DNA from 2 places in the Sphaerisporangium sp. NPDC005288 genome. Region 1 is predicted to be linked to the other one. Evidence: riboswitches for the same ligand, from Rfam matches in the RefSeq annotation. Region 1 holds a riboswitch; the other holds the start of a gene.
The links. Region 1 has a riboswitch for S-adenosylmethionine ahead of ABZU32_RS24785 (aminotransferase class V-fold PLP-dependent enzyme). Riboswitches for the same ligand answer to the same signal wherever they lie in the genome.
Positions count from the first base shown of each region.

Region 1 (14,612 bases):
AAGGTCCTCATTCCCGAGGAAGAACTTCAGGCGAAGATCAAGGAGCTCGCCGGACAGATCGACGCGGACTACGCGGGCAAGAACCTGTTGATCGTGGGGGTGCTCAAGGGCGCGGTCATGATCATGGCCGATCTGGCGCGCGCCCTGCACGTCGAGGTGCAGATGGACTGGATGGCCGTCTCGTCGTACGGGGCGGGCACCAAGTCGTCGGGCGTGGTCCGCACCCTCAAGGACCTCGACACCGACATCGCCGGGCGGCACGTGCTGGTGGTGGAGGACATCATCGACTCGGGGCTGACCCTGTCGTGGCTGGTGCACAACCTGCAGTCGCGCAACCCGGCGTCGGTGGAGATCTGCACCCTGCTCCGCAAGCCCGACGCGGTGAAGGTGCCGATCGATGTGAAATATGTCGGTTTCGACATCCCCAACGAATTCGTGATCGGGTATGGGCTGGACTATGCCGAGCGCTTCCGCAATCTCCCCTTCATCGGCACCCTCGCCCGCCACGTCTACGGGGCCGAGTAAGCCCTGAGCGAAGTTCCAACTCGCCAAGTGCTGTAATACACCGTCAATCGGTCTCGCCGTGGGGAACACGGGACCGCCTGACGTACGTTGGTAGGACAAAGCCGGTGTCGCCGGAGCAGTGACCCTGCGCGGCGGCCCGGTGTACCTTCGGAGGTCTCCGGAGGTGTGATCGCCTCCGGGTGGTCATTTGCAGGAGCGGTTCGGGATGCCGCTAACCCCGGGTTCGCCCGGGGCGTCAGGCCGTGTTCAGGAAGGGACGGGCCCGCAGGGGTTCCGCATCGGATGGATCTCAAGCGATTTACACGTGGGCCACTGCTGTGGATCCTGGGCATCGTCGTGCTGCTCCTGCTCGCCTCCACATTCTGGAGCGGCAACAGCAACTATGCCCAGAAGGACACCTCGTTCGTCATCAGCCAGATCCAGAGTGGCAATGTCGACAACGCGGTGATCGTCGACAAGGACCAGCGCATAGAGATCAAGACTCTCCAGAAGGTCAACGGAGAGGACCGCTTCTACGCGTACTGGGTCCAGGGTCAGGGCGTCGAGCTGCAGCGGCAGCTCCAGGCCCAGGTCGACGCCAAGAAGCTGCCGAACGGCTACAAGATCACGGTGCCGACCGAGAACTTCCTCGTCGGCCTGCTGATCAGCTTCCTGCCGATCGTCATCATCGTCCTGATCTTCCTGTTCATCATGAACCAGATGCAGGGCGGCGGTTCCCGGGTGATGAACTTCGGGAAGTCCCGGGCCAAGCTCATCACCAAGGACACCCCCAAAACCACCTTCGCCGACGTCGCCGGCGCGGACGAGGCCATCGAGGAGCTCCAGGAGATCAAGGAGTTCCTGCAGGCCCCGGCCAAGTTCCAGGCGATCGGCGCCAAGATCCCCAAGGGTGTGCTGCTCTACGGCCCGCCCGGCACCGGCAAGACCCTGCTGGCCCGCGCCGTCGCGGGCGAGGCGGGCGTGCCGTTCTACTCCATCTCCGGCTCCGACTTCGTCGAGATGTTCGTCGGCGTCGGCGCCTCCCGGGTCCGCGACCTGTTCGAGCAGGCCAAGGCCAACGCCCCCGCGATCATCTTCATCGACGAGATCGACGCCGTCGGCCGGCACCGCGGCGCGGGCCTCGGCGGCGGGCACGACGAGCGCGAGCAGACCCTCAACCAGCTCCTCGTCGAGATGGACGGCTTCGACGTCAAGGGCGGCGTGATCCTCATCGCGGCCACCAACCGGCCCGACATCCTCGACCCGGCCCTGCTGCGTCCCGGCCGGTTCGACCGCCAGGTCGTCATCGACCGTCCCGACCTCGAGGGCCGCAAGGGCATCCTGCGGGTCCACGGGCGCGGCAAGCCGTTCGCGCAGGACGTCGACCTCGACGTCATCGCGCGGCGCACGCCCGGGTTCACCGGCGCCGACCTGGCCAACGTGATCAACGAGGCGGCGCTGCTGACCGCCCGCCAGGACCAGAAGCTCATCACGATGAACACCCTCGAGGAGTCCATCGACCGCGTGATGGCGGGTCCGGAGCGCAAGAGCCGGGTCATGTCCGACCAGGAGAAGAAGATCATCGCCTACCACGAGGGCGGCCACGCCCTGGTGGCGCACGCCCTGCCGAACTCCGACCCGGTGCACAAGATCACCATCCTGTCCCGGGGCCGGGCGCTGGGCTACACGATGACCCTCCCCATGGAGGACAAGTTCCTCGCCACCCGGTCCGAGATGCTCGACCAGCTCGCCATGCTGCTCGGCGGGCGCACGGCCGAGGAGCTCGTCTTCCACGAGCCGACGACCGGCGCGGCCAACGACATCGAGAAGGCCACCTCGATCGCCCGGCGCATGGTCACCGAGTACGGCATGAGCGAGCACCTCGGCGCCCGCAAGTTCGGCACCGGCAACAGCGAGGTCTTCCTCGGCCGCGACATGGGCCACGAGCGCGACTACTCCGAGAAGATCGCCTCCACGATCGACGAGGAGGTCCGGCGCCTCATCGAGGCCGGGCACGACCAGGCGTGGGAGATCCTCGTCCAGTACCGCGACGTGCTGGACAATCTGGTGCTCGAGCTCATGGAGAAGGAGACCCTCTCCCGCGAGCAGGTGCTGCAGATCTTCGCCTCCGTGGTCGTGCGCGAGAAGCGGCCGTCCTACTCCGGTTACGGCAAGCGGCTCCCCTCCGACCGCCCGCCCATCCTGACGCCCAAGGAGATCGCGGGCAACGGCAACGGGGCCGCGCTCCCGGCCGGCTCCCCGGCCGTCCCGGGCACGGGCCTGACCAACGACCACCACCCGGCGCCCCAGGACGAGGCCTGACGGGTGTCCGTGAAGCCGCTCAAGGTCGACTCGGACCGGATCGAGAAGGCCGTTCGCGAGATCCTGCTCGCGATCGGTGAAGATCCGGACCGAGACGGCCTGCTCGACACCCCGGCCCGGGTCGCCCGCGCGTACGCCGAGCAGTTCGCCGGGCTGGGGCAGAGTCCCGAAGAGGTCCTGACCACCGTCTTCGACGCCGACCACGACGAGATGGTCCTGGTCAAGGACATCGAGGTCTTCTCCACCTGCGAGCACCACCTGGTGCCCTTCCACGGGGTCGCCCACGTCGGCTACATCCCGAACGAGAAGGGGCAGATCACCGGTCTGTCCAAGCTCGCCAGGCTCGTCGACGTCTACGCCCGGCGCCCCCAGGTGCAAGAGCGCATGACCTCGCAGATCGCCGACGCGCTGATGGGCGTGCTCGCGCCGCGCGGCGTCATCGTCGTGATCGAGGCCGAGCACCTGTGCATGACGATGCGCGGCGTGCGCAAGCCGGGCGCCAAGACCATCACCTCGGCGGTGCGGGGCGACTTCCGCGAGAGCGACAAGACCCGCGCCGAGGCCATGGCCCTCATTCTCGGCCGTCACTGATCCCTTCCTCCGGCCCACCCAGGCTTCCGCGTGACGCCCGCCGGGCCGGTCGGGCGCGTCAGGCGAGGCGGGCACTTGGGGTCGCCGTCCGCGCCTTGGCGCCGCCCCCAGGCGCACAGGTGGCGATGGGGACATCCCGGGCGGGTCCGTGTCGGGTCGATTCGTTATCCACAAGCCGGACCCATGGCACAGATCGTCATCGGGGAGCACCTAGGCTTGACGCCATGACCGCATGGAGGGTGCCGGGGTTGCCCCACGAGGGGCGCTGTCTGGTCATGGGCGTGGTCAACGTCACCCCTGACTCCTTCTCCGACGGCGGCGAGTGGTTCGATCCCGACGTCGCGGTGCGACACGGCCTCGACCTGGTCGAGCAGGGCGCCGACATCGTCGACGTGGGCGGCGAGTCCACCCGCCCCGGCGCCGCGCGCGTCCCCCTGGCAGAGGAGCTGCGCCGGGTCGAGCCGGTCATCCGCACGCTCGCCGAGCACGGGGTGACGGTCAGCGTCGACACCATGCGCGCCGAGGTCGCCGAGGCGGCCGTGCGGGCCGGCGCCGCCCTGGTCAACGACGTCAGCGGCGGCCTGGCCGACCCGGCGATGCCCCGCGTGGTCGCCGCCGCCGGGGTGCCCTACGTCGTGATGCACTGGCGCGGCCACAGCCACGAGATGGAGGCCAGGGCCGTCTACTCCGACGTGGTGACCGAGGTCACCGAAGAGCTTCGCAAGCGCGTCGACTCCGTGCTGGCCGAGGGCGTCGACGAGCGGCAGATCGTCGTCGATCCCGGGCTCGGCTTCGCCAAGCGGGCCGAGCACAACTGGCCGCTGCTCGCCGCCGTCGGCAGGCTCGGCGAGCTCGGTTACCCGGTCATCATCGGCGCCTCGCGCAAACGGTTCCTCGGCCGCCTGCTCGCCGGTCCCGACGGCACGCCGAGGCCGTTCGACCGGTCAGACGACGCCACGCTCGCCGTCACGGCGCTGGCGGCCCACGCCGGCGCCTGGTGCGTCCGGGTCCACCAGGTGCGGCCCAACGCCGACGCCGTCCGCGTCGCGGCGGCCTGGCGGGGCGCGGAGGGGGTTCGATGAGCACGACCCACGCTGAGATCGAGAAGCTCAACGAGGCGTTCTACACCGCCATCGAGGGCGGCGACCTCGACCGCATGACCGAGATCTGGGCCGAGGACGGCGAAGGCCGGGTGGCGATGTGCGTCCATCCGGGCTGGCCCATGCTCACCGGGCGCGCCGAGGTGCTGCGCTCGTGGGCGCTCATCATGGCCAACACCCCCTACATCCAGTTCGTGCTGACCGACGTGCGCACGACGGTGATCGGCGATGTGGCGGTGCTGACCTGCGCCGAGAACATCCTGACCGCCGCCGACACCGAGGACGCCACCTTCGCGGCGGGCCGGGTGGTGGCGACCAACACCTTCGTCCGCACCACCGGCGGCTGGCGGCTGTGGTTCCACCACGGGTCCCCGGTCCTGCAGGCCGACGGCGACGACGACGAAGAAGAGAGCGACGAGTGACCTTCCCGTGGCTCTCCCCCCTCCGCGCGGCCCCGCGGGGGCCTGCGGGCCGCGGGCAGAGCGTCCGGGTGGGCTCCGCGGCGCGCGGGTGTCGTTATGCTCTGCCGGGTTCTTCCGCCCGTGGGTCCCGTCGTGCACGGGCGGGCGCGCGCGGGGCCGGTTCCGCGGCCGGGTGGCGGGGATAGTGATGGGCGATCGGTCAGGGGGATGAGCACCATGGACAGCGTGAGCCTGGTCGGCCTGCGGGCACGTGGCAGGCACGGGTGCCTGCCCGCCGAGCGCGAGCTGGGCCAGGAGTTCGTGGTGGACGTCACGCTCCACCTCGACACGGCCCCGGCCGCCGCGGGCGACGACCTGACCAAGACGGTCGACTACGGCGAGCTGGCGCTGCGGCTGGCCGCCATCGTCGAGGGTGAGCCGGTCAACCTCATCGAGACGCTGGCGCATCGCCTGGCGGACGCCTGCCTCGCCGCCGAGCTGGTCGAGGAGGCCGAGGTCAAGGTGCACAAGCCCGCCGCACCCATCCCCGTTCCGTTCGACGACGTGGTGGTGACAGTCAGGAGGAGGCGGTAATGAAGGTCGTTCTGGCGCTCGGCAGCAACATCGGCCGCCGTTTCGAGACGCTGCAAGGCGCCGTGGACGCGCTGTTCGACGCGCCCGGGCTCGACTTCGTGGCGGTGTCCCCGGTGTACGAGACCGACCCGGTCGGCGGCCCGCCCGATCAGCGGCCCTATCTGAACGCGGTCGTGATCGGGAGCACCATGACGCTCGGGCCCCGTGCCATCCTCGAGCGCGCGCTCGGCGTGGAGACCGCGTTCGGCCGGGTGCGCACCGAGCCGTGGGGGCCGCGCACCCTCGACGTCGATCTGATCATGGTGGGTGAGCTGCTGTCGGACGATCCCGAGCTCACGCTTCCGCACCCTCTGGCGCACGAGCGCGCGTTCGTGCTCGTCCCGTGGTCGCAGGCCGACCCCGGAGCGGTGCTCCCGGGCCGGGGGTCGGTCGCCGGCCTGCTCGCCGACCTCGACCAGAAGGGCGTCCGGCTCCGCCCCGATCTGGCGCTCCAGCCGCCCGACTGAGCGTGGTGCAGGCGCCTCCCCCAGGGTGGGCGGGCGTCCGCCTGAGCTCGGTGGCGACACCGCCAGGGGCGCGCCGGAACGTTTTCCCCATGGTGCGGGGTTGTTGTGGGCAGGGTCGTGTCCCGGTTGCGGGCCGGCCGGCGATGACGGCGGACCGACCGGCGGGGCCGAGACCGGTCCGCCGCCGGCGAACGAGGAGGATCGTGTGAAACCGAGCCGTCCCGGCGTGCTCGTCCTGCTGCTGGTCGCTTTCGCGGTCGTGACGTGGGCTCTGCTGCAGAAGGTCTACTCCGACCTGCCGACCGTCCCGTGGACGGCGATCCCCACCGTGCTGCTGCTCGCGGTCGGCGAGGCCTACAGCGGGTGGATGACCCGGGCGCGCATCGAGCGAAAGCCCGACACCAAGCCGGTGGAACCGCTCGCGGTGGCCCGGCTGGCGGCCCTGGCCAAGGCGTCGGCCTATGTCGGGGCCGCCTTCGCCGGGATGTTCGCCGGGGTCGTCCTCCACGTCCTGCAGATGCTGGACCAGGACACGCCGCGGCGCGACTTCTTCCTGGCGGGCGGCTCGCTGCTCGCCTGCGTGATCCTCATCTGCGCGGCCCTGTACCTGGAGCACTGCTGCAAGGTGCCGAAGCAGCCCGGCGAGGACACCCGAGCCTGATCAGGACGCCCGCTGCGAAGCGGCGCCCTCCGTCCCGAACGGATCCGGACGCCCGCGACCGGGCCGGACGCACGAGGCGGGCCGGACGCACGAGGCGGGCCGGACGCACGAGGCGGGGCCGGACGCACGAGGCGGGGCCGGACGCACGAGGCGGGGCCGGACGCACGAGGCGGGGCCGGACGCACGAGGCGGGGCCCGGCCTGCGGCCGGGCCCCGCCTCGCACGGAGCCACCCCTGAATCCCTGTCCCTTAACGCACCCTCCTTCTGCGCAGAGGGAGGCCCGTTAAACCACCCGGCCGGAAACCCGTGTCGAACGCGCAGGTCAGCGCCGTGATTTCTACTTGTCGATGTCGCCGACGACGAAGAACATCGAGCCGAGGATGGCCACCATGTCGGCGATCAGTTGCCCGGGCAGCATCTCCCTGAGCACCTGGACGTTGTTGTAGGACGCGCTGCGCAGCTTGAGCCGCCACGGGGTCTTCTCGCCCCGCGAGACCAGGTAGTAGCCGTTGAGGCCGAGGGGGTTCTCGGTCCAGGCGTAGGTGTGCCCCTCGGGCACCTTGAGCACCTTGGGCAGCCGCTGGTTGACCGGGCCCGGCGGCAGTGAGCGCAGCCGCTCCACACAGGCGTCGGCCAGGTCGAGCGAGGCCTTCACCTGGTCGAGCAGCACCTCGAACCGGGCGTGGCAGTCGCCGGCCGTGCGGGTGACGACCTTGACCGGCAGCTCGCCGTAGGCCAGGTACGGCTCGTCGCGGCGCAGGTCGAGGTCGACGCCCGACGCGCGCGCGATGGGGCCGCTGACGCCGTACTGCATGATCGTCTCGCGGTCGAGCACCCCGACGCCGCGTGTGCGCGCGATGAAGATCTCGTTGCCGTGGATGAGGCGCTCGATGTCGGGCAGCCGCCCGCGCACCTCGGCGACCGCCCGCCTCACGCGGTCCAGCCAGCCGTACGGCAGGTCCTCCTTCAGGCCGCCGACCCGGTTGAACATGTAGTGCATGCGCCCGCCGGAGATCTCCTCCATGACCGCCTGCAACGTCTCGCGCTCGCGGAAGGCGTAGAACACCGGCGTGATCGCGCCGAGCTCCAGCGGATAGGAGCCGAGGAACATCAGGTGGTTGAGCACGCGGTTCAGCTCGGCGAGCAGCGTGCGGGCCCACACCGCCCGCACCGGGACCTCCATGCCCAGCATGCGCTCGACCGCGAGCACCACGCCGAGCTCGTTGGCGAACGCCGAGAGCCAGTCGTGCCGGTTGGCCAGCACGATGATCTGCCGGTAGTCGCGCACCTCGAAGAGCTTCTCGGCGCCCCGGTGCATGTATCCGATGATCGGCTCGGCGGAGGCGATGCGCTCGCCGTCCACGGTCAGCCGCAGGCGCAGGACGCCGTGGGTCGAGGGGTGCTGGGGCCCGATGTTGAGGATCATGTCCTCGGTGGCGAGCTCCTTGGCGCCGGTCCCGACCGCGACGACCCGCTCGACGCCCGTGGCGGCGCCGCCGGCTCCGGGACCTCCGCGAGTTCCGCGAGGTTCGGTCATGAACCCCATGCTGTCACGTCAGCGGCGGGAGACAAGATCTGAGAGGGCGGCGACCAGGCGAAGCACGTGCTCCTCGGTCGTGCCGATGCCGATGGACGCCCGGACGGCGCCGGTGGTGCCGTCCGCGCAGTCACCGTCGGCGGAGCGGCCCACGGCGTCCAGCAGGTGCCGGACGAAGGGGTGGGCGCAGAACTTCCCGTCGCGCACGCCGATGCCGTACTCGGCGGACAGCGCCTCGGCGACCTCGCGCGCCGTCCAGCCGTCCACGACGAAGGAGACGATGCCGACGCGCGGGTGGCCGGGCCCCCACAGCGACAGCTCGTGGACGCCGTCGATGGCGGCGATGCCGTCGCGCAGCAGCGTGAGAAGGCGTTCCTCCTGCTTGACCAGGGGCGTCCAGCCGGTGGCCGACAGCGCGTCGCAGGCGGCGGCCAGCGCGATGGCGCCCAGGACGTTCGGCGTGCCGGCCTCGTGCCGCTGCTCGGGGTCGGCGCTCCACTCGGTGGACAGCGGCGCGCCCTGGCCCGCGCCTCCGGTGACGGCCTTGGAGGCGCCGCCGCCCCGCAGGTACGGTTCGGCCTCGGCGAGCCAGTCGGCCCGTCCCACCAGGGCGCCGGCGCCGAAGGGCGCGTACAGCTTGTGCCCGGAGAAGCTCACGTAGTCAAGGTCGAGCGCGGTCAGGTTGAGCCGGCGGTGCGGGACGAGCTGGGCGGCGTCCACCAGGATGCGCGCGCCGTGCCGGTGGGCGATGTGCGCGAGCGCCGCGATCGGCCACAGCTCGCCGGTGACGTTGGAGGCCGCGGTGACCACCAGCAGCGCGGGCCCGTCGATGGCCGCGAGGGCCTCGTCGGCCGCGCGCACCGCCTCGCCGGCGAACGCGGGCGGCGCGAGCCGCACGGCGTCGGGCCAGGGGAGCAGCGAGGCGTGGTGCTCGGTCTCGAAGACCACGACGGTGGTGCCGCCGGGCAGGCAGCGGGCCAGCAGGTTCGAGGCGTCCGTGGTGTTGCGGGTGAACACCACGGCGTCCCCGGGGCGGGCGCCGACGAAGGCCCGCACCGTGTGGCGGGCCTGCTCGTAGCGGGCGGTGGTCAGCTGGGAGGCGTACCCGGCGCCCCGGTGCACGCTGGAGTAGGCCGGAAGCGCGGCGGCGACGGCGGCGCTCACCGGCGCCAGACACGGCGCGCTGGCCGCGTAGTCCAGGTTGGCGTACGGCAGCAGGCGCCCGCCCTTGACCGGCACCTCCAGGTCGGCGCCGAGCACGGCGGGCGCGTCCGGACGCGCGCTCGCCCCGGGGACCAGGGATGACGTGCCGGGGACCGGCGAGAAAGCATCGGCGGCCGGCGAGAAAGTGCCGGAGGTCGGCGAGAACGTGCCGGAGGGCAGCGGGGACGTGCCGGGGGGCGGCGGGGTGGTGCCGTGAACGGCGGGGGAGGAGCTCTGCAGGATGGTGAGAGCGGTCAACGCCGGCCTCCTAAGGTCATGGGACCCGGTCACGGCGTTGGTGTGACGGAGCCCGCGCTTGCCCGGCACACCTCGTGCCGGACCTGGTCCTCACCCGGGGCACCCCGCCGCGAGCGCGAGGGTTGCCGGCCAGCGAGCCGGGGCTTGACGCTGGCACTCATGACCTACCGGGACTATAACCCGGCTCCCCCGCCTGTCCGCAACCTCATGAGGCAGGGGTGACACGTTTCACGAATCGCGAACTTTGACCGACCCTCGCGCGTTGACAGGGGACGGGCTCCCCGGGACGGGGGCCGTGACGTGACCGACGCCCGGCCCGAGGAGGCGCGATGGACTGGCTGCTCAATCCGGAGATATGGATCGGGTTCCTGACCCTCGTCGCCCTGGAGATCGTCCTGGGCATCGACAACATCATCTTCATCTCCATCCTGGCGGGGAAGCTGCCGCCGGAGCGCCGTGACCTGGCCCGCAAGGTCGGCCTGGGGCTGGCGATGGTGAGCCGGCTGGCGCTGCTGCTCGCGCTGTCGTGGGTCGTGCGGCTGACCGAGCCGCTGTTCACGGTGTTCGGGCACGACATATCCGGGCGCGATCTGATCCTGATCCTGGGCGGGCTGTTCCTGCTCGGCAAGAGCGCCTTCGAGATCGGCGACAGCCTGGAGGGCGCCTCGGGCCACTCCGGCGGCCGGGTGGCGGCCTCGTTCACCTCGGTGATCATCCAGATCATGCTGCTGGACGTGGTCTTCTCGCTGGACTCGGTGATCACGGCCGTGGGCATGGTCGACGAGATCGGCGTCATGGTCGCCGCGGTGGTCGTGTCGGTGGTGATCATGCTGTTCGCGTCCGGGCCGATCAGCGCGTTCGTGGAGAAGTACCCCAGCATCAAGATGCTGGCGCTGTCGTTCCTGCTGCTCATCGGGGTCGTGCTGATCGCCGAGGGCTTCGATCAGCACATCTCCAAGGGCTACATCTACTTCGCGATGGCGTTCTCGCTGGTGGTCGAGCTGCTCAACATCCGTGCGCGCAAGAAGGCGGGCGCCCAGCGGCCGGTGGAACTGCACGAGCGCTACGGGGAGACCGGCGCGCCCGACGCCGCCCCGGCGCCGCCCGCCGAAGCCCGCTGACCCCGGCGGCGCTCCGTGCGGCTCGAGGGCTGTTCCGGGCGGTGCGCCGGCCACTCCCTTGGCCGGTGGCGATGCTCATCCCTGGACGGCCAGGTGAGACGTGGCGGGATATCCCGATTACCATGACGTCGTGCGCTTCGACCCGTGGAATCCGGCCTTCGTCGCCCATCCCTACGACGCCTACGGGGAGCTCCGCGACAGCCGGCCGGTCAGCTTCTTCGAGCCGACCGGCCAGTGGCTCGTGGCCCGGCACCAGGACGTCAACGCGGCGCTGCGCGACCGCAGGCTCGGCCGTTCGTACCTGCACGTCGCCTCGCACGAGGAGTTCGGCAGGCGGCCGGAGCCGGACTTCCAGGAGCCGTTCTGGCGGGTGACCCGCGGCGGGATGCTGGACGTCGAGCCGCCGGTGCACACCCGGCTGCGCCGGCTGGTCTCCAAGGCGTTCACGCCGCGCATGGTCGAGGAGCTGCGCCCGAGGGTGCGCCGCGTCGCCGGGGAGCTGGTGGACGGCTTCGTCGAGCGCGGGGGCGGCGACCTGATCGCCGAGGTGGCCGAGCCGCTGCCGGTGACGGTGATCGCCGAGATGCTCGGCGTCCCCGAGGCCGACCGGCACCTGCTGCGCCCGTGGTCGGCCGGCATGTGCGGCATGTACGAGCTCGCGCCGTCGGTCGAGGCGCAGCACACGGCGGTGCGCGCGGCGTCGGAGTTCGCCGCCTATCTGCGCGCGCTGGCCGCCGAGCGCCGAGCCCGTCCGGGCGACGACCTGATCAGCGCGCTCGCGCAGGTGGTGGACGAGGGTGATCGGCTCACCGAGGACGAGCTCGTCGGCACGTGCGTCCTGCTGCTCAACGCGGGGCACGAGGCCACCGTGAACGTCACAGGAAACGGCTGGTGGGCGCTGCTGCGCAATCCCGGCGAGCTGGAGCGGCTGCGGGACGATCTCTCGCTGCTGCCCACCGCGATCGAGGAGCTGATGCGCTACGACACCCCGCTGCAGCTGTTCGAGCGCTGGGTGCTGGAGGACGTCACCATCGGCGGGGTGGACATCCCGAAGGGCGTCGAGGTGGCCCTGCTGTACGGCTCGGCCAACCACGACCCCGAGGTCTTCGCCGACCCGGGACGGCTGGACATCGGCCGCAGGGACAACCCGCACATCTCGTTCGGGGCGGGCATCCACTTCTGCCTGGGCGCCCCGCTGGCGCGGGTGGAGCTGGCCGAGTCGTTCGGCGCGCTGCTGAAGGCGGCCCCGAAGATCGAGCTGGTCGAGGAGCCGGTCTGGAAGCCGAACTACGTCATCCGTGGCCTCGAGGCCCTGAACGTCTCCATCGGCTGAGCACCCGGGGATGCCGGCGTGGTGTCCACCGGCCGAGCCGGCGCGGGGGCGCCGTCAACGTCTCCACTGGGCGAGCCAGCCGAAGCCGCCGAGGCCGGCGGGGTCGATCAGCTCGGCCTCCTCGGAGACGCGGGCGAGCGCGCGGAGGTAACCCGCCGGGTCGGTGCTCGCCAGCGCCAGCGCGGGGCGTTCGCCGCTGACCCCGAGATCGCGCAACGCCTGTCGTTGTGTGGTCAAGGTTGTGGATATCGCCCCGGCCCGCTCGCCCGCCGCCGCGCAGGCGTCCAACGCCACGTGTGCGGTGATATCGCAGGACCCGTCGGGTATGGCGGGCACACAGGCCCCGTCGCGGTACCCCATCAGGGTGCCGTACGGCGGCCGGTTATCCACAGGGTGTGCATAATCGGCGGCCACCGCCAGGCCCCGGGTGAGCCGCCCGACGACCGACGCCCACGCCTCGTCCCGCGGGCGGCCGATCTCGGCGCGCATCCCGGTGCGGCGCAGCGGCCACCACCGCGCAAGCCACCGGGCGTCGGCCTCCTCCGGCGGCCCGCCGAGCCGCTCTTCGCCGGTCTGGGGATCGACCAGCACCAGGCGGGGCCCCTCGGGCGTCTGCTCGGCGACCTCCAGCGGGACGTTGTCGAGCCACTCGTTGGCGATCACCAGGCCGGTGACGTCCGGGGGCGGGGAGCAGGCCCAGGTGATGCGCTTGTCGAGATCGCCGGGCGGCGGCGACAGTTCGACGGCCGTGACCCGCAGCCGCTCGGCCAGCTCGGGGGCGGCGGTGTCGAGGACCTGGGCCACCAGGGCGCCGTCGCCGGAGCCGACGTCCACCAAATCGAGCTCGCGGGGATGGCCCACGGCCTGGTCGACGGTGTCGAGCAGGCGCAGCACCGCCCGCGCGAACGCGGGGGAGGCGGCGACCGACGTGCGGAAATGACCCGATGGCCGCTCGCGGATGTAGAACCCGTCGTCGCCGTAGAGCGCCTGCTGCATGGCCTGCCGCCACGTGACCCACACGACACCGGACGTTACCAACCGCGCCGCCGCTCCATGACGGTCCCGATGACAGGCTGTGGACGCGCGCCGGTAGAGCCGGTCGGGCGCCCGGTGCGAGCCGACCGTTACGCTGGCTGCTGGTCTGATCCGTCGAAGCTGAACGGGAAAGTGATGGAGACAAGCGACCGCCCCGGGCGCCTCGCGGTCGGAGTGCTCGGCGCCGGGCGAGTGGGGTCCGTCCTCGGCGCGGCGCTCGCCCAGGCGGGGCACGGCGTCGTCGCGGCCGCCGGGGTCTCCGACGCCTCGCGCCGCAGGGCTCTGGACCGCCTCGGCGTGGACATCTCCGGGCCGGAGGAGGTCATCGGCGCCGCCGACCTGGTGCTGCTCACCGTGCCCGACGACGCCCTGCCCGACCTCGTCGCGGGCCTGGCCGCCGCCGGGGTGGACCTGCGGGGCAAGATGCTCGTGCACACCAGCGGCGCGTACGGCCTGGGCGTGCTCAATCCCGCGACGGCCGCCGGCGCGCTGCCGTTCGCGCTGCACCCGGTGATGACCTTCACCGGCAGGGACGACGATCTGCGGCGCCTCACCGGCTGCTCGTTCGGCGTCACCGCCCCCGACCCGTTCCGCCCGGTGGCCGAGGCCCTGGTGATCGAGATGGGCGGCGAGCCGGTCTGGATCGCCGACGAGGACCGCCCGCTGTACCACGCGGCGCTCGCGGGGGCGGCCAACCACATGGTCACTCTGATCGCCGAGTCGCAGGAACTGCTGAAGAAGATCGGCGTCGAGCATCCGGGCCGCATGCTCGGCCCGCTGCTCGGGGCCGCCCTGGACAACGCGCTGCGCCTGGGCCTGGCCGGCCTGACCGGTCCGGTGGTGCGCGGCGACGCCGGCACGGTGCGCAAACACGTGGACGCGCTCATCCTCGCCGCGCCGGAGGCGGCGGACGCCTACGTGGCCCTCGCCCGGCTCACCGCCGACCGGGCGCTGGCCGCCGGCCTGCTCAAGCCCGAGACGGCCGAACGCCTGCTCGACGCCCTGGGAGGCAACACATGGACGTGATCGTCGCCGCCGACCGCTCAGAACTGCTCGCCGCGCGGGCCGCCCTGGGCCTGGACGGAGCGCCGGGCCGGCGCGCGGGCGGGGCGGGCACGCTGGCGCTGGTCCCGACCATGGGGGCGCTGCACGAGGGGCACCGCTCGCTGATCCGCCTGGCCCGCGAGCGCGCCGACCACGTGGCGGTCAGCGTCTTCGTCAACCCGTTGCAGTTCGGCCCGCACGAGGACTTCTCGCGCTACCCGCGCACGTTCGACGCCGACCTCGAGGTGTGCGCCGCCGAGGGCGCCGGCCTGGTGTTCGCCCCGGCGGCCGACGAGATCTACCTTCCCGACCGCCAGGTCGGCGTCTCCGCGGGGCAGATGGGCACGATCGTCGAGGGCGCCTTCCGGCCGGGCCACTTCGACGGCGTGCTCACCGTCGTG
Region 1 covers NZ_JBEXGT010000027.1:104,709-119,320, reverse strand. Annotated here, with positions in the region: gene hpt (hypoxanthine phosphoribosyltransferase) at 1-525, shown strand, start outside; gene ftsH (ATP-dependent zinc metalloprotease FtsH) at 808-2,826, shown strand; gene folE (GTP cyclohydrolase I FolE) at 2,830-3,417, shown strand; gene folP (dihydropteroate synthase) at 3,642-4,499, shown strand; gene ABZU32_RS24810 (nuclear transport factor 2 family protein) at 4,496-4,939, shown strand; gene folB (dihydroneopterin aldolase) at 5,156-5,512, shown strand; gene folK (2-amino-4-hydroxy-6-hydroxymethyldihydropteridine diphosphokinase) at 5,512-6,018, shown strand; gene ABZU32_RS24795 (DUF3180 domain-containing protein) at 6,224-6,679, shown strand; gene ABZU32_RS24790 (NADH-quinone oxidoreductase subunit D) at 7,018-8,106, opposite strand; gene ABZU32_RS24785 (aminotransferase class V-fold PLP-dependent enzyme) at 8,236-9,516, opposite strand; SAM riboswitch class IV at 9,728-9,843, opposite strand; gene ABZU32_RS24780 (TerC family protein) at 10,008-10,799, shown strand; gene ABZU32_RS24775 (cytochrome P450) at 10,930-12,132, shown strand; gene ABZU32_RS24770 (SAM-dependent methyltransferase) at 12,187-13,152, opposite strand; gene ABZU32_RS24765 (DUF2520 domain-containing protein) at 13,303-14,193, shown strand; gene panC (pantoate--beta-alanine ligase) at 14,184-14,612, shown strand, end outside.

Region 2 (14,612 bases), on a different contig from region 1:
AGGCGGGGCTGTGGGCGCAGGCCGCGGCGGCCGGCACGACGATGGCGACGGCGGCGCAGGCCGTGGTGATCAGAAGACGGCGAATCATTTTGTTGCTCCTCCCGAAGGAAACCCGTCACGGCGCCCCGGTCCAGGTCCCCTGGGAGACAGAGGTCTTTGATCAAGAACTGTCCGCGTGCGGGTGACTACTCTGGGCGCCGGTGTGACCGTACCCATCGCCCGAATGCGGATAAGAGTGATGAACGGTCAGCGGATGGCAAGGATTGCGATCTCCGGCAGGGAGCCGCGGACGCCCGCTGTCGCGGCCGGTCAGATGTCGGCCGCCCGCGCCAGCCGCACATGGGCGCCGGGCGGCAGGCCGAGGCGCTCGGCGGCGTCGCCGGAGCGCACGGCGAAGGTGATGTGCCCCGCCGAGTCGGTGAAAGCGACCAGGCTGCCCGGCGGGACGGCGGCGAAGGTGTCGCGCAGCGGCACCGTGATCTGCCGCCTGCCCATGGAGACCGCCAGGGTGTCCCCGACGTGGACGCCGATGGAGGCGAGGTCGTCGGCGGTCACCGACAGTTGCACGTTGCCGTTGCGGTCGAGCGAGAGGACCTCGCCGTCGGCCGCCCCCTCTCCGATCCGCGCGGTCGGCGCCGGCAGCGACAGCAGGCGGTCGAGCGGGACCTCGGGGCCGACGTCCGCGGGCTTGCTGCCGGTGCACAGGCGCGCCGCGACCGGCGCGTAGATGTCCCTGCCCGGAAAGGCCGGCGACAACCTGTTGAGGAACAGGTCGCGGTTGGAGATCTCGTAGGCCACCCGCGCGCCCCCCGCGGCCATGAGCGCCCACGAGAGCAGGCCGTTGTCGGGGCCGATGAACACGCGGTGCCCCGCCTCGACGACGATCGAGCGGCGGGCGCCCGCGGTGGCCGGGTCCACGGCGCCGACGTGCACACCGGCGGGCAGGTATGGCAGCGTCTGGGCGAGGATCGCGGCGCCGCGCCGGATGTCCCCGGCCGGGACCAGGTGACAGACGTCGATGATCCGTGCCTGTGGGGCGATTCCCATGATCACCCCGTGGCAGGAGGCCACGAACCCGTCTTCCAAGCCGTAGTCAGTGAGAAGCGTGATGACAGAGGTCACACTTGGTGACTGTACGTCGTTGGACCGCGGTGTCATAGGGGCCCATCCGCAGACGCCGGCAACCTTGCCGATCTTCGTGCCCGGCCGGCCCGAGGCGGCGGGCTTTCGCCCCGATATGGCGGTCACCGGTGCTCGGCCCCGCCGGGCGCGCGCGGCGTTCCCCGGCGATGCTCGGGTCCGGGTCTCCCGAACTGTCATGAACAGCCGCGAATTCCCGACTACGATTGCCACGGGCCGCACGCGCGCGTCGTGGCTCAGGGTCGCGCTCGACCGGGTGCACGACGCATCTCCCTCGCCCTGCCCGGCCCTCCGTCCACGTCTCCCGTGTACCCGACCGAGGAGGACATCTTGGACACCGCACCAGATCGTGGTGACAGCGATCCCGAGGAACCCTCCACCCCCGAGACCCCCGGCGGCCTGACCGATCGCGAGCGCGAGCTCCTGGCCTTCGAGCGCCAGTGGTGGCGGTACGCGGGCGCCAAGGAGCAGGCCATCCGCGACGCCTTCGACATCTCGGCGACGCGCTACTACCAGCTGCTCGGCCGGCTCGTCGACCGGCCGGAGGCCATGGCGTTCGACCCGCTCACCGTCAAGCGGCTGCGGCGGCTGCGCGCTTCGCGGCAGCGCGAGCGCGCGGCCCGCCGTCTGGGCATGCGCCCGTGATCCGGGGGGTAGTGCTGAACGCGTGACTCATGATGTGTTGCCGGACATCGCCGGATTGGCGGCGATCAAGGCCGATCCCCAGGGCGCCGTGATCGGGCTGGACTTCGACGGCACGCTCGCGCCGATCGTCCCCGATCCCGCCGACGCCCGCGTCGACCCGCACGCCGCCGCCGCGCTGGTGCGCCTCGGCGGCCTGGTCGGGGCGGTGGTGCTCGTGACCGGCCGCCCCGCCGCCACGGCCATCGCCTACGGCGAGGTGCCCGGCGGGCCCGGCCTCGCCGACGTGCCCGGGCTCGTGGTGCTCGGCCAGTACGGCCTGGAGCGCTGGGAGGACGGCACCTTGAGCGCCCCCCCGCCGCCGCCCGGCGCCGATCGCGTCCGCGCCGAGCTTCCCGGCCTGCTGGCCTCGCTGGGGCACCCCGTCAGGAATGGGAGCGAGCCGGGGATCACCGTGGAGGACAAGGGCAGGGCGATCGCCGTCCACACCCGCAGGGCCGCCGACCCCGAGGGCAGCCTGCGGGCGCTGCGCGACCCGCTGGCCAGGCTCGCCGCCGAGACCGGCATGCTGGTCGAGCCGGGGCGGCTGGTGCTCGAGCTGCGGCCCGCCGGGATGGACAAGGGGCACGCCCTCGGGGCGTTCCTCGCCGAGCGCGGCGCCCGGTCGGTGCTGTTCGCCGGGGACGATCTCGGCGACCTGGCCGCGTTCGAGGCCGTCCGCCTGTCGGGCCTGCCCGGCGTGACGGTGTGCAGCGCCTCCGCCGAGGTCTCCGCGCTCGCCGAACGCGCCGACCTGGTCGTGGATGGCCCGGCGGGCGTCGCGGCCCTGTTGTCGGCGCTCTCCGACGCCCTGACCCGCCGCTGAGACCGGTAGGCGGTGAAGCACTCGAACGGCTCGAAAACCGTGTCAGCGCGCGATCGACCGCCTCCGGCCGCGCCGGACGGCCGCGATCAGCGGTCGAGGGCGGCGAGCTGGTCGGCGAACCACTGGCGCGGGGGCAGGGCCGTGGCCGCCGCGCGCAGGCGGGTGCCGCGCTTGGCGCGCTCCTCCTCGGGGAGCATCAGCGCCTCGTACAGGGCGCCGGCCGTGCCCGAGACGTCGTAGGGATTGACCATCAGCGCGTCCCGGCCCAGCTCGGCGGCGGCCCCGGCCTCCCTGGACAGCACCAGCGCGCAGTTGGGCGCGAGGATGGGGCCCTCCTTGGCGACGAGGTTCATGCCGTCGCGGATGGGGTTCACCAGCAGCACGTCGGCCAGGCGATAGGCGGCGAGCGAGCGGGCGTAGTCGTCGTCCACGTTGAGGATCAGCGGGTCCCAGTCCTCGCCGGCGAACTCGTCCTCGATCTGCTTGGCGCACCGCTGCACGGCGGCGGTGTACTCGCGGTATTCGGGCAGGTCGTGCCGGGAGGGGTAGGCGAAGGCCAGGTGCACGACCTTGCCGTGCCACTCGGGATGGTCGGCGAGGAACTGCCGGTAGGCCGACAGCCCCCGGACGATGTTCTTGGACAGCTCGGTGCGGTCGATGCGCACGATGAGCTTGCGGTCGCCCACCCGCTCGCGCAGGGCCAGCATGTGCGACTCGACGTCCGGCTCCAGGGCCCGCGCCCACAGCGCGTCACCGTCGACCCCGAGAGGGTGCACGCCGATGCGGGTCGTGCGTCCCTCGTAGGTGATCGTGCGCTGGACGCGGTCGACCTGGGCGCCGAGCAGGGTCTCGCAGCAGTCCATGAACGCCGAGGCCCAGCGCGCGGTCAGGAAGCCGGCCTGGTCGGCGCCGAGGATGCCGGTCAGCAGCTCGGCCGCGATGTCGTCGGGCAGCAGCGAGAAGTACTCCGGCGGCGCCCACGGGGTGTGCGAGAAGTGGGAGATGCGCAGGTCAGGGCGCTCCACCCGCAGCATCGCCGGAGCGAGCGTCAGGTGGTAGTCCTGGATCATCGCCCGGGCTCCGTGCGCGGCCTCCTCGGCCAGCGCCAGTGCGAACGCGGCGTTGTAGTCCTGGTAGGACTCCCACTCCCGGCGGAAGCGCATGTCGAACTGCGGCGAGTTGGGCGTGTCGTACAGCAGGTGGTTGACGAACCACAACGTGGAGTTGGCCACCGCGTTGTAGGCCCGGTGGAACGTCGCGGGCGGTATGTCCAGCATGCGCACCGGGCCGGTGTCGTAGCCGGCCTGGTCCAGGCGCCCGCCCGACGCCAGCCGCACGGCGCTGCGGTCGCCGTCGGACAGCGCCGCGCACACCCACAGCACCTCGGCGTCCTTGGCCACCTCGGACAGGCCGGAGACCATGCCGCCCCCACCGCGGCGCATCGTCAGCGTGCCGTCATCGGCGAGCGTGAACGACACGGGCCCCCTGTTGGAGGCCAGCAGAACTGTGTTCATCCGCCCATCACCACTCCTCGTCCGCCCTGCGGCGGTCGTCCCTCGCCGGTTCATCTCCGCTGTGACGCGCACCTGGCCGCAGATTAATTGAATTTAACGCTCCCAATAAGATGGGTTGGCGGTCAGGTCAGGGCTGGCCGCAGGCGGTCGAGAGGAGCTCGGGGCATGGCGCTTGACGAGACGACCGAGGATCTGGCCCGCGCGGCCGCCGCGGGCGACCACCGTTCGCTGGGCGAGCTCCTGCGCCGCATCGAGGCCGACGTGCTGCGCCACTGCTCGCGGCTGCTGCCGTACCACCAGGACGCCGAGGAGGCCTGCCAGGACACCCTGCTGGCCGTGGCGCGCAACATCGGGCGGTTCGAGGGGCGGGCCCGCTTCTCCACCTGGCTGCACATCGTGACGACCAACTGCGCCCGCACGACCTACCGCACCCTCAAGCGCCGTGCGGCCGAGCAGACGGCCGATGAACTGCCCGAGCTGCGGGCCGACCCGCGCAGGGTCAGCGTCATCGCCGGGTCGCGGCTCGACCTGCTCGACGCGATGGAGTCCCTGGAGGCCGACAAGCCCGAGCTGGCCCAGGCCCTGGTGCTGCGCGACATCTGCCAGCTCGACTACAACGAGGTCGCCGAGCAGCTCGGCATCCCGCTGGGCACGGCCAAGTCGCGCATCCACCAGGCGCGCAAGTACGTCCAGGCGGCGCTCGGCGACGCCTACGGCCGGCCCTTCGCCTAGCGGCCCGCGCGGTGCGTCACGCGCCCTCTGCCTGCCTGCTCTGTTCCGGGACGGAGCTTCTCGCCACGCTTCTTGCAACGTGCTCACCTGCGGCTTCGGTTTCTTCCATCGTGCTCTCACGTCTCGGAGAATGAGACGGACGGCCGTCCGCGCCGGTGGGCGAGGTACAGTTCTTAAGGCCTGCTTGTGATACAAGCGGGATCACAACTTCATATTGCTCATCCAGAGGGGTGGAGGGACCGGCCCTGCGAAGCCCCGGCAACCCTCCCGGCTGTGGTCATCCGCGTCTGCCGAACGACGCGGCACTCAAAGACCAGTGAGACCGGCCGGGACAGGTGCCAATTCCGGCCTGTGACCAAGGTGGTCCGGGCGAAGATGAGGGAAAGGCCTCGCTTCATGGCGCTCGCAACAGCTGAGACAACGACCACGCTCGACTTCGGCCCCGCCGTCGCTCTTTCGTGCCGCGAATGCGGCACCAGGTTCGACCTGGGACCGATCTTCGCCTGTGCCGAGTGTTTCGGGCCACTCGAAGTGGCCTACACCTGGAGCTCTCCCGGCGAGACCGGGACGGCGGTGACCCGTGAGCAGATCGCCTCGGGTCCGAGTAACATCTGGCGCTACCGCGGGCTGCTGCCGGTTCCCGCCGACGTCGCCTCCCGGCCCAACCTGGCGCCCGGCTGGACCAAGCTGGTCAAGGCCGACAACCTGGCTCGCGAACTGGGCCTGCGCAGCCTGCATGTCAAGGACGACTCCGGCAACCCGACCCACTCGTTCAAGGACCGGGTCGTCGCCATCGCGCTGGAGGCCGCGCGCAACTTCGGCTTCCACACCCTGTCGTGCTCCTCCACGGGCAACCTCGCGGGCGCGGTGACGGCCGCGGCGGCGCGCGCGGGGCTGGACGCCTGCGTGTTCATCCCGTCCGACCTCGAAGAGGCCAAGATCGTCATGGCCTCGGTGTACGGCGGCCGGCTGGTCGGCATCGAGGGCACCTACGACGACGTCAACCGGTTCTGCTCCGAGCTCATCGGCGACCCGCTGGGCGACAAGTGGGGCTTCGTCAACGTGAACCTCCGGCCGTACTACGCCGAGGGGTCCAGGACGCTGGCCTTCGAGATCGCCGAGCAGCTCGGCTGGCGCCTGCCCGAGCAGATCGTCATCCCGGTGGCCTCCGGCTCCCAGCTCACCAAGATCGACAAGGGGTTCCGGGAGCTGATCAAGCTCGGCCTGGTCGAGGACCGCCCATACAAGGTCTTCGGCGCGCAGGCCGAGGGCTGTTCGCCGGTGTCGGCGGCCTTCAAGGCGGGCCACGACATCGTGCGTCCCGTCAAGCCCGACACCATCGCCAAGTCGCTCGCCATCGGCAACCCGGCCGACGGCCCGTACGTGCTCGACATCGCCCGTCGCAGCGGCGGCGCGGTGGAGGACGTCACCGACGCCGAGGTGGTGGACGCCATCCGGCTGCTGGCGCGCACCGAGGGCATCTTCGCCGAGACCGCCGGCGGCGTGACCGTCGGCGTGCTGCGCAAACTCGTCTCCAACGGCCTGCTCGACCCGGAGGCCGAGACGGTGGTGCTCAACACCGGGGACGGCCTCAAGACGCTCGACGCGGTCTCCGCCGAGGCGAGGCCCACCGCGGTCATCCGTCCTTCGCTCGACGCATTTCGTACGGCTGTCGCCGACCACTCCTGAAAGGGCCCGATAAATGAGCGTTTCTGTGCGGATTCCGACGATTCTTCGCACCTACACCGACGGCGCGTCGGAGGTGAGCAGTGACGGGGCGACCCTGCGCGAGGTGCTCCAGAAGCTCGACGCCGACTTCCCGGGAATCGGGGCCCGTATTCTGGACGAAACGGGCAAGATCCGCCGTTTTGTCAACGTGTATGTCGGAGAAGAGGACGTCCGATTCGTCGACGGTCTCGACACCGCAACCCCCGAAGGAACCAACATCTCGGTGATCCCCGCCGTCGCCGGGGGCTGACCTCCGCGCCCTTCTGGCCTTTGTGAGGCGTGCTCAAGTCTCACCGGCCCCATCAGTCACATCACGCCCATGCGTCCTAGCTGGACGCATGGGCGTCGCCATGTCCGCAAGGGGGGCCCGGTAGCGGGACGACTATCATAATAGAAGTGATTACCGAGCCCTCCGTTAGTGTAATTGTCAACTAACTAAACGCGAGCGGGAAATAGCCGAGTGCCGCTGAGAGCGAACGTCAAGTAGTAGTTTCCCGATTGACTCTGTTGCTTCAACCCTTGCCACAGGTATGGTCGAGAACGATCGACGTAGCCGAGGAGTTCGCATGCGTCTCGGCTCCGAAGGTCACGGACCTCGCGGAGGAGTGGGCGGGGTCCGGAGCCCAGCAAGAGGAGTCGGAAAGTGGCGCAGGGCACCGTCAAATGGTTTAACGCGGACAAGGGCTACGGCTTCATCGCGGTAGACGGTGGTAAGGACGTGTTTGTCCACTACTCAGCGATCCTGTCCGAGGGATACCGGTCCCTAGAGCAGGGTCAGCGGGTGGAGTTCGAGATCACGCAGGGGCAGAAGGGCCCGCAGGCGGAGTCCGTTCGCACTGTGTGACGTGGCCGGCGTCGCCCGGCCAGACGAAGATCCACTAGTCTCTCCCCGTCAGTAGCTGGAAGGTTCGGTCTGTCATGCACCAAGACGGGCCGGGCCTTCCTTCATGTCAGCCTGCGGGGTCGTACCGCCTACCCTGTGGAGGCGGGCCCAATATTCGGCATACGGTCGGAGAAATCCTTGTGCCGCCCAGGTCATAGGGGTTGTCGCTTGCACTCGACCGGGTAGAGTGCTAAACAGTTCGTTGGCACTCTCCTGTCGAGAGTGACAAACCTGGATCGAGGCGATGGGGCCTGGCGATCCACGGCGACAGGTGCCGTGGAGGCGCGGGTTTCATGCCGTCGCGGGCGTCGGCTCGATCCGCTGCAAGCCACCCTGTATCTGGGAGGTCTAGCCGTATGGCAGCCAAGATGATCGCGTTTAACGAGGACGCCCGGCGCGGTCTCGAGCGCGGTATGAACCAGCTCGCCGATGCCGTCAAGGTGACCTTGGGTCCCAAGGGCCGCAACGTCGTGCTGGAGAAGAAGTGGGGCGCTCCCACCATCACCAACGACGGTGTCTCCATCGCCAAGGAGATCGAGCTCGAGGACCCGTGGGAGAAGATCGGGGCCGAGCTCGTCAAGGAGGTCGCGAAGAAGACCGACGACGTCGCGGGTGACGGCACCACCACCGCCACCGTGCTCGCCCAGGCGCTGGTACGCGAGGGCCTGCGCAACGTCGCCGCCGGCGCCAACCCGATGTCCCTGAAGAAGGGCATCGAGGCCGCCGTCGAGCGCGTCAGCGAGGAGCTCTCCAAGATCGCCAAGGATGTGGAGACCAAGGAGCAGATCGCCTCCACCGCCTCCATCTCCGCCGGCGACACCCAGATCGGCGAGATGATCGCCGAGGCCATGGACAAGGTCGGCAAAGAAGGCGTCATCACCGTCGAGGAGAGCAACGCCTTCGGCCTGGAGCTCGAGCTCACCGAGGGCATGCGCTTCGACAAGGGCTACATCTCCGGTTACTTCGTGACCGACCCGGAGCGCATGGAGGCGGTCCTCGACGACCCCTACCTCCTGATCGTCAACTCCAAGGTGTCGGCCAACAAGGACCTCCTCCCGCTGCTCGACAAGGTCGTGCAGGCCGGCAAGCCGCTGGTGATCATCGCTGAGGACGTCGAGGGCGAGGCCCTGGCCACCCTGGTCGTCAACAAGATCCGCGGCCTGTTCAAGTCCGTGGCCGTCAAGGCCCCCGGCTTCGGTGACCGCCGCAAGGCCATGCTCGGCGACATCGCCATCCTCACCGGTGGCCAGCCGATCAGCGAGGACGTGGGCCTCAAGCTCGAGACCGCCACCCTCGACCTGCTCGGCCGCGCGCGCCAGGTCATCATCACCAAGGACGAGACCACCATCGTCGACGGTGCGGGCGACCCCGAGCAGATCGCCGGCCGGGTCAACCAGATCCGCGCCGAGATCGAGAACACCGACTCCGACTACGACCGCGAGAAGCTCCAGGAGCGTCTGGCCAAGCTGGCCGGCGGCGTCGCCGTCATCAAGGCCGGCGCGGCGACCGAGGTCGAGCTCAAGGAGCGCAAGCACCGCATCGAGGACGCCGTGCGCAACGCCAAGGCGGCCGTCGAGGAGGGCATCGTGCCCGGCGGTGGCGTGGCCCTGCTCCAGGCGGGCGCCAAGGCCTTCGACAAGCTCGAGCTGTTCAACGACGAGGCCACCGGCGCCGCGATCGTCCGCAAGGCGCTCGAGGAGCCGCTGAAGCAGATCGCCGTCAACGCCGGCCTTGAGGGCGGCGTCGTGGTCGAGCGTGTGCGCAACCTCGAGACGGGCGTCGGCCTCAACGCCGCGACCGGCGAGTACGTCAACATGCTCGAGGCCGGCATCATCGACCCGGCCAAGGTCACCCGTTCGGCGCTGCAGAACGCCGCCTCCATCGCGGCGCTCTTCCTCACCACCGAGGCCGTCATCGCCGAGAAGCCCGAGAAGACCCCTGCCGCTCCCGCCATGCCCGGCGGCGGCGACATGGACTTCTGAGCCTCCGGCTCACGCCACATCGAAAGGGCCGCTCCCGGATTCGTCCGGGGGCGGCCCTTTCGGCGTCCGAGCAGGCGCGCCCTCTCGGCGCGGGCTCCCCTCAGAAGCCGGGGCAGGCCCGTTCGACGGCGTCGAAGGCCCGCTCCAGCAGGGCCAGGTGGTCGGGCATGACCTCGGCCGCGCGCTCCCCGGCCATCATCCGCCGCGCGCTCGCGATGTACACCGTGCGGTAGGCGGCCAGGAAGAGCGCGGCGGCCAGCTCGGCATCGACGTCCCCTGAGCCGGGGCCGCCACCGACGTTCCCTGAGCCGGCGCCGCCGTGGACGTCACGGGACCCGGCCTCGACGTCGCCAGGGCCGGCATCGGCGTCGCCAGGGCCGGCGTCGGCGTCGCCGGGGCCGGCGCCGGTCGCCTCCGCCAGCAGGGCGGCGATCAGCGCCTCCAGGTCCTCCAGGGCCTCCCGCACCCTGGCCCGCAGCGCCGGGGAGTCCAGGATGACCTGCCAGAAGGCCTGCTGGCCTTCCCTGATGCCCGACAGGGCATGACCGCTCCGCAGCAGCTCGAAGATCAGACGGCGCAGCGCCGCCAGTGGCGGGCGGCCCTCTGGCCGGTCGCGGACCGCCCGGGTGACCAGCTCGACCACCTCGGGGACCCGGTCGAGGAACAGGTCCTCCTTGCGCGGGAAGTAGTTGAACACGGTCTTGGCCGAGACGTTCGCCGCCTCCGCCACCTCGGCCACCGTGACGTTGTCGAACCCGCGCATGAGGAACAGGCCGGAGGCCACGTCCGAGATCAGCTGCCGGGTCTGCCGCTTCTTGCGTTCACGAAGCCCGAGGTCGGTGTCCACGCCGTCCAATATAGTGGCTAAAAACTACTGCTACAGTAAGTTTTTAGCCAAGGAACCGAAGTGGAGGCGGCATGTCGTACGACGTGGACGTGGTGGTGGCCGGGGGCGGTCCGGTGGGGCTGATGCTGGCCTGCGAGCTCGCGCTCGGGGGCGTCTCGGCCATGGTGGTCGAGCGGCTCACGGAGGTGGACCCCACGATCAAGGCCGGAGCGCTCAACCTGCCGAGCGTCGAGGCGCTGTACCGGCGCGGCATGCTCCCGGCGCTCCGCGAGGCCCAGGAGCGCAACCTTGAGCATTTCGCCGCCTTCATGCGGCAGCAGGCCGCCCATCGCGAGGACGCCGGGGACGGACGGGCGGCAACGGCCGGCGCCTCCGAGGAGGCACCGCCCCCGCGGGCGCCGCGGACGCCGCCGAAGTTCGCCGGGCACTTCGCCGGCATCATGCTGGACGCGGCCCGGCTCGACGACGCCGACCCCGACCTCGCCGGTCACGGCCCGGCCGGGGACATCGGCCTGGTCAACCAGCAGCAGATCGAGGGCATCCTCGGCGAGCACGCCGCGCGGCTGGGCGTCCAGGTGCGGCGGGGCGTCGAGCTGACCGATCTGTCGGCCGACGACGAGGGCGTCACCGTCTCGACGAGCGCGGGCCGGGTGCGGGCCCGCTGGCTGGTCGGCTGCGACGGGGGGCGGAGCGTCGTCAGGAAGCTCGCCGGCTTCGACTTCCCCGGTACCGACCCCGAGATCACCGCCTACCAGGTCCTCGGCGAGATGGAGGGCGCCGAGGCCCTGGGCGTCGGCTGGCACGCCACCCCGACCGGCGTGTACGCGCATGGTCCCGTCCCGGGACGCATCCTCACCGTCCAGTTCACCGGTCCACGCGCCGACCGCGACACCCCCGTCACCCGCGAGGAACTGCAGGAGGCGATCCGGCACGTCACCGGCATCGAGGTGACCGTGACCGCGATCAAGACCGCCACCCGCTTCACCGACAACGCGCGCCAGGCCTCCACCTACCGGCTGGGCCGGGTGCTGCTCGCCGGCGACGCCGCGCACGTGCATTCTCCGTTCGGCGGCCAAGGGCTGAACCTCGGTCTCGGCGACGCGGTGAACCTGGGCTGGAAGCTCGCCGCGACCGTGCGCGGCTGGGCGCCGCACGACCTGCTCGACACCTACACCGCGGAACGGCACCCGATCGGGGCCTGGGTGCTGGACTGGACCCGCGCCCAGGTCGCGCTGATGCGCCCCGATCCCCGCGCCAGGGCCCTGCGGAGCGTCGTGAACGACCTGGTCGAGACCGTCACCGGCACCACCTACTTCGCCAAGAAGATCTCCGGCGTCTGGCAGCGGTACGACCTGCCGGGCGACCACGCGCTGGTCGGCGCCAGTGCCCCCGACCTGGAACTGTCCGACGGATCGCGGCTGGCCGACCACCTGCACGACGGCAAGGCGCTGCTGCTGGACCCCAAGGGCGAGCTGTGCGACCTGGCCGAGGGCCACCGCGACCGGATGACCGTGCTCGCCGCGGGCGCGGACGAGCGTCCCGAGCTCACCGGGCTGTTCCTGCGGCCCGACGGGATCGTCGCCTGGGCCGGCGAGCAGGACCGGGACGACCGCGGCGCGCTGGAGAAGGCCCTGGCCACCTGGCTCGGCGCACCGGCCGCGGACGCCGGCGACCAGCGGCGTTAGCCGATTCCCAGCGCGGCGGCGACCTGGCGGGATACGGCCAAGGCGACCTTAAGCGGCCTCCCAGCCTGCCCGGACACTCTTGGTTCATCGGGACGCGGCGACCGGCCGGAAGAGCGGCGGGCACGCGTCCAGGGACACCACCGATCCAAGGAGAACGTCATGAAGATCCGTCACAGCCTCCGCGCCGTCGCCGCCGCCACCGCTCTGGCCGGAGGGCTGCTGGCCGTCACCGGCCCCGCCTTCGCCGCCACCACCGCGAAGATCGCCAACTACGCCTCGATCGCCCCCGGCGCCACCACGTCGATGCTCCTGGTCTGCCCGTCCTACGCGCCGACCATGCTCCTCGGCACCGTCGCCTTCACCCCCAAGGCCGGGGTCACCGTGACCGGCACCTCGCTGGACACCTCCTCCGACCCCTTCCACCGCCACATCCTCACCATCACCGCGCAGAACGGCTCCGCGGTGTGGAGCGGCCTGACCGCGCTGGCCACCTGCACCAGCTGACCGCCCGGCACTCACGGGGACACGGGGAAGCCGCACGGGGCGAGGAAGGGAACCGGGGAGCGGAACCGGGCACGCGAATCCGGCGAGGACGGGGAACACGCACCGAGGGGAACGGGCACGGAATCGGGGGAACGGGGAACGGGGTACGGAACCGGGGCACGGGGAACGGGGTACGGAACCGGGGCACGGGGAAAGGGGTACGTGAACCGGGGGACGGAGTACGCGAACCGGGGGACGCGGAACGGCGGCGCCGGTGAGCCGCGAGGCTCAGCCGGCGCCGTAGCGGCCGAGGCCCTTCTCCAGCAGGTCGAAGGCGAGCAGGGCCTGGGCGCGGACGCCGGCGACGACCTGCTCGTGGCCTTCCCCCGCCGCCTTGCGGCGCACGCCGTCCGCCGCCAGCCGCCGCGTGACCGCGCAGATCTGGGCGGCGGCCAGCACCGGCATGACGTCGTCCTCGGCGGCGCCGGTCACCTCCGCCAGGGTCTCGGCCAGGCGCTCCTCCCGGCGTTCGGACAGCTCGCGCATGCGGGCCAGCAACGAGGGGCTCTGGTCGATCATGCGGGTGACGACCTCGGCCCCCTCGTTCAGCCCGGAGCGCCAGTCGCCCTCGTCGAGCGCCTGGAGGTAGTCGCGGCGCAGCGCCTCGATCACCGACTCGCCGGGGCGCCGCTCGCGGACGATGCGGCTGGGCTGCTCGACGAAGGCGTCCTGGCGGTCGAGGAAGAGGTCTTCCTTGGTCCTGAAGTAGTTGAACACCGTGTTGACGGAGACGTCGGCCACCCGGGCCACCTCGGCCACGGTCACGTTGTCGAACCCGCGCATCATGAACAGGCCCATGGCGATGTCGGCGATGCGCTGCCGCGTCTCGCGCTTCTTGCGTTCGCGCAGGCCGAGCCGTTCTTCCATGCGCCCGATCCTAGGCACGGAAAATGGGGCGGCACCACCTATGGGGCCGCCCCACGTTCGCCGGGGCGTGCGGCCGGGTCACCAGGGGTGACCGCGGCGGGATCACAGTGGCTTGACCCAGCGGCCCCACTGCGGCTGGCGGACGTAGCCGGCCGCGGTCCAGGCGTGGTGGGCGAGCGTGTTGTCGTCCAGGACCATCGCGTCGACCCGCATCCCGCCGTGCTCGGCGAAGCGCTTCTCGGCGGTGTCCAGCAGGAAGCGGGCGATGCCTCTGCGGCGGTGGGCGGGATCGACGGCCAGCCGGTACAGGTGGCAGCGCCATCCGTCCCATCCCGCGATCACCGTGCCCACCATGCGCCCGTCCAGCTCCGCGATCAGCAGGGCCTCGGGGTCGCGCTCGATCAGCCGCCGCAGGGCCGGCTCGCTGTCACGCCGGTCGGTGCCCTCGGCGGCGTGGGACCAGAACGCCAGCACCGCCTCCAGGTCCTGCGCCGTCCCGGTCCGTACCGTCGGAGCCCCGTTAGTCGCGTCCGTCACGAGGGCCACACTAATCGGCGTCGGGATTATGTGAGTTCGGCGGGCAGGTCGCGGGTGTGCAGGACGGTGAGGGAGGTGACGGCCCGGGTGAGGACGACGTAGAGGCGGGCGAGGCCGCGGTCTTCGGCTTCGGCGATGTCGGCGGGCTCGACGACGATGACGTGGTCGTACTCCAGGCCCTTGGCGAGCGAGGCCGGGATCACCGAGACGCGCTGCTCGGGGACCCCGTCCGGGCCGAGCAGGTCGTGCGGAAGGCCCGCGGCGGCCAGGACGGCGGCCACGGCATCGGTCGCGGCGTCGGCGGCGATCACGCCGATGGAGCCCTCGCGCTCGGCGGCCTCGCGGGCGGCCGCGGCCAGGCCGGCGTCCAGGTCGGCGGTGCGGCGCAGGGACAGCGACCCGGCGCCGGGGCGCAGCGACCTCGGGGCGGCGAGCGTGGGGGCGGCCGAGGGGAGCAGGCGGGCGGCGAAGTCGAGCACCTCGCGGGGGACGCGGAAGCCGAGGGTCAGCTCGGTCACCGCGCCTTCGGTGAAGCCGAGGTGGCCGAGCACCTCCTCCCAGGACCGGGCCGACCACGGGGTGGTGCCCTGGGCGAGGTCGCCGAGGACGGTCGCCGAGCCGGTGCGGCAGCGGCGGCCGAGCGCGCG
Region 2 covers NZ_JBEXGT010000046.1:47,536-62,147, reverse strand. Annotated here, with positions in the region: gene ABZU32_RS33295 (hypothetical protein) at 1-88, opposite strand, end outside; gene ABZU32_RS33290 (SAM-dependent chlorinase/fluorinase) at 310-1,122, opposite strand; gene ABZU32_RS33285 (DUF3263 domain-containing protein) at 1,471-1,785, shown strand; gene otsB (trehalose-phosphatase) at 1,808-2,647, shown strand; gene ABZU32_RS33275 (trehalose-6-phosphate synthase) at 2,734-4,161, opposite strand; gene ABZU32_RS33270 (sigma-70 family RNA polymerase sigma factor) at 4,327-4,893, shown strand; SAM riboswitch class I at 5,109-5,275, shown strand; gene thrC (threonine synthase) at 5,290-6,582, shown strand; gene ABZU32_RS33260 (MoaD/ThiS family protein) at 6,596-6,871, shown strand; gene ABZU32_RS33255 (cold-shock protein) at 7,265-7,465, shown strand; gene groL (chaperonin GroEL) at 7,861-9,486, shown strand; gene ABZU32_RS33245 (helix-turn-helix domain-containing protein) at 9,587-10,333, opposite strand; gene ABZU32_RS33240 (FAD-dependent monooxygenase) at 10,405-12,018, shown strand; gene ABZU32_RS33235 (hypothetical protein) at 12,178-12,522, shown strand; gene ABZU32_RS33230 (TetR/AcrR family transcriptional regulator) at 12,790-13,428, opposite strand; gene ABZU32_RS33225 (GNAT family N-acetyltransferase) at 13,531-13,965, opposite strand; gene ABZU32_RS33220 (AAA family ATPase) at 13,992-14,612, opposite strand, start outside.
Region 2: another riboswitch for S-adenosylmethionine. It lies ahead of thrC (threonine synthase); the one in region 1 lies ahead of ABZU32_RS24785 (aminotransferase class V-fold PLP-dependent enzyme).